Regions from separate parts of the Bradyrhizobium sp. 45 genome, predicted to be linked through region 1. Evidence: riboswitches for the same ligand, from Rfam matches in the RefSeq annotation. Region 1 holds a riboswitch; the other holds the start of a gene.
The links. A riboswitch is a leader RNA that binds a small molecule or an ion and turns the genes downstream of it on or off. The one in region 1 is predicted to bind cobalamin.

Region 1 (3,405 bases):
CGAACACACCAAACACGTCGAATCCCTTCTCGCGCAATGCGGCGATCAGGGCATCGACCGGGCCGGTGTCGGCAGCGGTGAGATAGGAGCGATAGAAGGTCACGAGCGCGCGCGGCCTGCCCTCACCCGACGTCGGCGCGGCGACGACGCCGCGCGCGGGGTCGTAAAAGCCCATCTCGGGCACTGTCATCTCGCCGATAACTGGCCCCGCATAGAGTCCGGAGGCCAGCGCAAGCTGCGCGATCGCGGCTTGCGATGGGACGGGGCCGCCGGTGTCGCAGAGCACCTTGAGCCGCCGCAACGTCGAGACCGGCAGGGTCGAATACGCGTCCAGCCGCGTATCGTCGCGGCCGTCGGCCGGCAGCACGGCCAGCACGATGCCGCGCTCCTTCGCCAGCTGCTGCAGGGCCGCGAGCCCATACGGCCAATAGGATTCCCCGCCGATCAAACGCACGAGAATGCCGCGCGCGTGCGCAAGCGTGCGTTCGACATAGGTGTCGACCGAGAGCGGATGACGAAGTTCTGCGAGATTGACGAGCCGCAGCGACGGCAGGCTGTCGCGGCCACGGCGCCAGCCGGCCGCGAACGCGGCAAGATCGGAATCCGAATACGAGAGCACCACGAGATCGGCCGGGTCCTGGCCAATGTCTCTTGGTATCGCGGTCTCCTCGAGACCGCGGCTCTCGCGGAAGACGACGTGCATCAGATACCGGATCCTGAAAGACCGAGTCCCGCCTTGATCGCGGCCTCGTCGATATCGCCGTGCTCGCCGATCACGACCAGCTTTGACTGCCTCGCACCCGCGCCCCAGGGCTTGTCGAACTGGTGGCGCACGCGCTCGCCGACCGCTTGCAGCAAGAGGCGCATCGGCTTGCCTTGCACCGCGATGTAACCCTTGACGCGCAGCACATTCTGCTCGCGCGCCAGACGCTGAACGGATGCAACCAGCGCTTCGATATCGGTGACCTCAGGAAGATCGATCACGACGGACGCAAAATCGTCGTGCTCGTGATCCTCTTCGCCGTCGTGATGCGAGGGACGCGCGGCGAGATCGTTCTCGGCGGCAGCACCGAGGCCGAGGATGAGGCGCGCGTCGATCGCGCCGTCGGTGATCGCCAGCATCGGCACGCGGCGCGACATCTCGGCGGTGATCGCCGCCTTGGTTGCTTCGAGGCCTGCCGCGCCCGCAAGATCGGCCTTGGTCAGCAGCACGATGTCGGCGCAGGCGATCTGGTCCTCAAACACTTCCGACAGTGGCGTCTCATGGTCGAGATTGCCGTCCGCCGCGCGCTGCGCTTCGACGGCGTCAGGGTCGGGCGCAAAACGGCCGGCGGCGACAGCTTCGGCGTCGGCCAGCGCGATCACGCCGTCGACCGTGATGCGCGAACGGATCTCCGGCCAATCGAACGCCTTGAGCAACGGCTTGGGCAGCGCCAGGCCCGAGGTCTCGATCAGGATGTGATCGGGCTTGACGGCCCGCGACAGCAGCTTCTCCATGGTCGGAATAAAATCGTCGGCGACGGTGCAGCAGATGCAGCCATTGGCGAGCTCGATGATGTTCTCTTCCGGGCAATTCGCATCGGCGCAGGATTTCAGAATCTCGCCATCGACGCCCTCGCTGCCGAACTCGTTGACGAGCACCGCGAGCTTCTTGCCGTTGGCATTGGAAAGCAGATGCTGGATCAGCGTGGTCTTGCCGGAGCCGAGAAAGCCCGTGACGACCGTGACCGGGACTTTTGCGAGCGAATTCATTCGGCGGCCTCCGGCACGACGGCCAAGGGGGAAATGGGGGGAATGCGGGCAAGCGATTGCTTGCGGAATATCTCCGGGCGGCTGCGCCAGGGCACGAGGCCGTCGGGCGCGGCCGCATAGGCCGCGGCGCCCGCGACCACATCGCTCGCATTCGCATCCGACAGACGGCCATAGACATAGGACCAGCGGCCGGGCGCGCTGAGCGCGACGGAGCAACCCTGGTTGCATGCAGACAGGCATTCGACGGGAACCACGCTGACGCCGTCGGGCACGCCGGCCTCGAGGATCGCGCCATGCAGGCGCTTGCCGGGCGTCGTCTCGCCTTCGCCAAGTGTCTGGCCGGCGCGGCAGGTAATGCAGACATGAAGTGTGACGGTCATCGCTTCTTCCAGAATAAACAGCGGGAAGCGATGAGGCCCACGAACCGTTCTTGCGAAGGCCCGTTTCCCCGTCGCGGAACACCCCGTCCGCCGGTCCAAAATCGTCCGCGTTGGCAGGTCTCCCGGCTTGCGGAGCAGGGTTTCCCCTTCGATCCCCGCCTTCCCGATCCCCTAGGGGTCAGTGGCTTCGGGCATCTCTCCGGTCACGGTCGCGGGGGCGGCTGCATTTTGGAACCAAATCTTGCCGATTCGGACCCTATCGCATTCCCTCTTCGCCTGTCGTAGGACAGGAACCAACGCCGGGCCACCATTTGCCCCCGACCGCCTCTTGTCAAGCCGAAGGACCCCGTCCGATGACGCCCGAACCGGATACCCAGACGGCCGACGAAACCGACGCCCGTCACGCCTCGAAAATGGCGAAGAAGAAGGTCGCCCGCGACAAGATCATGGCGACCAAGAGCGGCGAAAAGGGCCTGATCATCGTCCACACCGGCGCCGGCAAGGGCAAGTCCTCCTCGGCCTTCGGCATGATCGTCCGCTGCGTCGCCCATGGCTTCCCCTGCGCGGTCGTGCAGTTCATCAAGGGCGCCTGGGACACCGGCGAGCGCCGCATGCTGACCGGCCATTTCGGCGACCTCTGCCAATTCCACGCCATGGGCGAGGGTTTTACCTGGGAGACGCAGGACCGCGCCCGCGACATCGCCGCCGCGCGCGCCGGCTGGGAGAAGGCCAAGGAGCTGATCCTCGACCAGAATCTCCGCATGGTCGTGCTCGATGAGATCAACATCGCGCTGCGCTACGACTATCTCGACATCGCCGAAGTTGTCGATTTCCTGGTGACCTCAAAGCCGCCGATGACGCATGTCGTGCTCACCGGCCGCAACGCCAAGGACGAGCTGATCGAGATCGCCGATCTCGTCACCGAGATGACGCTGGTCAAGCATCCGTTCCGCTCCGGCATCAAGGCGCAAGCCGGCGTCGAGTTCTAAGAAACTCGCGATGGCGCGCGCATTGATGATCCAGGGAGCCGGCTCGGACGTGGGCAAGTCGCTCATCGTTGCCGGCCTCGCACGCGCCTTTGTGCGACGCGGCCTGCGCGTGGTCCCGTTCAAGCCGCAGAACATGTCGAACAATGCAGCCGTCACCGTTGACGGCGGCGAGATCGGCCGCGCCCAGGCACTCCAGGCGCTCGCCGCCGGCGTCGAGCCGCACACCGACATGAACCCGGTGCTGCTCAAGCCCGAGACCGATGTCGGCGCGCAGGTGATCGTGC
Region 2 (3,405 bases), on a different contig from region 1:
GTAGGGGCCCGAGGGCTCGCACGGCTTGATATTGAAGCGGCCCATGCTGTCGCAGATGCAACATGGTCTCAGACCCCGCACAGCACCATTGGGCAAGTTGCCCATCATTGAGCGCGCCTGTCCTTGGCACGGCATTTGAAAGGGATCGCCAATGGCATCGCTCGCCTAAGGAGTCGGAAGGCATGGCTTACAAGATCGTCGCTTCGCAATGTACCGTTTGTGGGGCATGTGAGTTCGAGTGTCCCAACGCGGCGATCAGCCTCAAGCGCGACATTTACGTTATCGATGCAAAAAAGTGTACGGAGTGCGAGGGCCATTCCGACACGCCGCAATGCGCTGTGGTCTGTCCGGTGCCTGACACCTGTGTCCCGTCTAAGACAACATAAGCAGCCCGCGTCCAGAAGGCTTCCGCAAGTCAGCGTGCATCCTGACGTCCGGAACTGTTCCTGCGATGCCGCGCAGGCCAACGTCCAGGCTGCACTACTCGCCAGCGGCGACGGAAACAACGAAGGCGCGGCCAAAGTCGCTCAGCACGTAAGTGCTTGGCACACCGAAGGAGATCATCTTGACCAACGCGACGGAGCGATCGAGCTCACGGCTCGTCGCGGGGTCCGCCGAACACAGGCAGTCCGGCCTGATCATCCGTTTGATCCTGGAGCAATCCGGCCTTGACAATTCCTAAGGAGCCTCATGGCGCTGTGATCAAGCGGATGCCGGCCGAGGATGATCGCAAACGTCCTCGCGGGCGAGTTCGAGAAGCTGCAAAAGACCGGATTTGTCGCGATCACGCAGATGTCGAAGCGCGATCGCGTTCGTTCTGCTTGCGTTGGCTCATCCGAGTACGCCAAGCGGGTGTTGACGGACGCATTCACAAGCGGAGGCTCCACAGATCTAGGCGTTGTTACCAGGCCGGGAGTAAGACCGTTGTGCCCTAGCTGGTACAGCTCGCAATCGCTTGGGCAATATCGCGGCGACACTTAGTAGGTTGACGGATCGATCCTCGTGCGCCTAATGCCAGTCGTCGTGGTCTTCGGATTCGTTTGATCCGGAGCTAAGAGGGAAGCCGGTGCAATGCCGGCGCTGCCCCCGCAACTGTAAGCGGCGAGCCGCTGTCCAACGAAGTCACTGAAGCCATGCGGCTTCGGGAAGGCCGGACAGCAGCGACGACCCGCGAGCCAGGAGACCTGCCTCGACAATATATCGTCCACGGGCGGGGTGTCCCGGTGTGCGCCAAGCAGCTGTCGCTCACGCGATATTCGCTGCATGCGTCCGCCATGGCCTTTGCCCCAATCATGGGGTCTGAGCTATGTCTTTTCTTTCGCTTCCCGTTGCCACACTGGGGACGTCACGCATCGGCCCACGACGCGAACTCAAAGTCGCGCTCGAGAGCTACTGGGCGGGAAACTCCAGCGAAGCCGAGCTCCTCGAGGCGGGGAGTGGACTTCGTGCCGCTAATTGGGCACGGCAGAAATCCCGCGGTGCGACCGTCATTCCTTCGAATGACTTCTCGTTTTACGATCATGTGCTCGATACCAGCCTAATGGTCGGCGCCATTCCCGACGTCTACGGCTGGACCGAAGGTCCTGTGTCGCTCAAGACCTACTTCACCATGGCGCGTGGCGCTCAGGACGGTGGTCACGCTCAGCATGGGCCTGGCGTAGCCGCACAGGAAATGACGAAGTGGTTCGATACCAACTACCACTACATGGTGCCGGAATTTCACCGGGATCAGATCTTTAAGTATTCCTCTCGAAAGCCGATCGAGGAATATGAGGAGGCAAAAAGCCTCGGCTACCAAACGCGCCCCGTCCTAGTTGGCCCAGTCACTTTCCTGAAGCTTGGCAAAAGCGCAAATCCCGCATTCAATCCGCTGTCGCTGCTCGATCGGCTCCTCCCAGTCTATGTCGATGTTCTCCGCGAACTATCCTCGCGCGGTGCTGAATGGGTTCAGCTGGACGAGCCATGCCTAGTGATGGACGTCGACGAAGCATCGCGGGCGGCTGTCCGCCGGGCCTATGCTCATTTCGCAAAGCTTGTGCCGGCCCTTAAAATCATGCTGGCCACATATTTCGGGGCTATCGGCGACAATCTTGAAACAACCTTGGCCTTGCCCGTTGCCGGGCTTCATGTGGATCTGGTTCGGGCACCTGACCAGTTGGACGCAATTGTCGCCACAACCCGTAGAGATCTCGTGGTCTCACTAGGCGTCGTTGATGGTCGGAACGTGTGGCGCTCCAATCTTCCGGCGCTGCTCGACCAACTTGCTCCTATGGTCCAAAAATTGGGCAGGCACCGTGTTCAGATTGCTCCTTCCTGCTCGCTGCTTCATGTTCCGATCGACATTGAGCTAGAGACCGATCTCGATCCCAATCTGAAGACATGGCTGGCGTTCTCAGTTCAGAAGATCAAGGAACTTTCGATATTGGGCAAAGCGCTGGCCGGCCATGCTGCCGAGGTGGCCGATGAACTTGCGCTTTCGGAGGAGGCAGCCGTCACCCGCGAAACATCGCCCGAGATCCACAATGCGAATGTCGCCGGACGAATCGCCGCGATCGACCATAGCATGCTTCGCCGTCGCAGTGCGTTCACCCAGCGTGCCGACGTCCAGCGCGTCGCGTTCGCTTTGCCGATGTTTCCAACGACAACCATCGGATCCTTCCCGCAAACGGCCGATGTCCGGAATGCGCGCGCGGCTCATGCGCGGGGAACGTTGAATGACACGCAGTACGAGCAGCTTCTGAAAGCGGAGACAGCCCGTACCGTGAAGTGGCAGGAAGATATCGGCCTGGACGTGCTCGTACACGGTGAGTTCGAGCGCAATGACATGGTTCAATACTTTGCCGAGCAGCTGTTGGGCTTCGCTTTCACCAAGCATGGCTGGGTTCAGTCTTATGGCTCGCGGTACGTTCGTCCGCCTATCCTGTTCGGAGATGTCTCCCGGCCGAAGCCCATGACCGTTGAATGGTGGCGCTATGCGCAGTCTCTGACCAAAAAACCCGTCAAGGCTATGCTGACCGGACCGGTGACCATCCTTAACTGGTCGTTTGTCCGTGACGACATCTCGCGGCGCGAGACATGCCGACAGATCGCTCTCGCGATCCGAGATGAGGTCATCGACCTTGAGGCGGCTGGAGCGACCATGATCCAGATCGACGAGGCTGCGTTGCGGGAGGGATTGCCGCTACGCAAATCGCAGTGGAAGAACTATCTCGATTGGGCGGTGGACAGCTTCCGCCTTTGCTCCTCCGTGGTCGCCGACGGAACTCAGATCCATACTCACATGTGTTATTCCGAGTTCAACGAAATCATCGATGCGATCGCAGCAATGGATGCCGACGTCATTTCAATCGAGACGTCGCGTTCTAAGATGGAATTGCTCGAGGCCTTCAAGAGCTACAAATATCC

Region 2: linked by a shared signal. The riboswitch ahead of metE (5-methyltetrahydropteroyltriglutamate--homocysteine S-methyltransferase) and the one ahead of IVB42_RS34815 (DUF1636 domain-containing protein) in region 1 are both predicted to bind cobalamin.

The regions. Positions count from the first base shown of each region.
Region 1 is NZ_JADPIX010000143.1:492,696-496,100, reverse strand. Features, by position in the region: gene cobN (cobaltochelatase subunit CobN) at 1-703, opposite strand, end outside; gene cobW (cobalamin biosynthesis protein CobW) at 703-1,752, opposite strand; gene IVB42_RS34815 (DUF1636 domain-containing protein) at 1,749-2,132, opposite strand; cobalamin riboswitch at 2,227-2,445, opposite strand; gene cobO (cob(I)yrinic acid a,c-diamide adenosyltransferase) at 2,486-3,121, shown strand; gene IVB42_RS34805 (cobyric acid synthase) at 3,132-3,405, shown strand, end outside.
Region 2 is NZ_JADPIX010000046.1:31,160-34,564, forward strand. Features, by position in the region: gene IVB42_RS06465 (4Fe-4S binding protein) at 183-386, shown strand; gene IVB42_RS06470 (hypothetical protein) at 481-642, opposite strand; cobalamin riboswitch at 1,008-1,207, shown strand; gene metE (5-methyltetrahydropteroyltriglutamate--homocysteine S-methyltransferase) at 1,307-3,405, shown strand, end outside.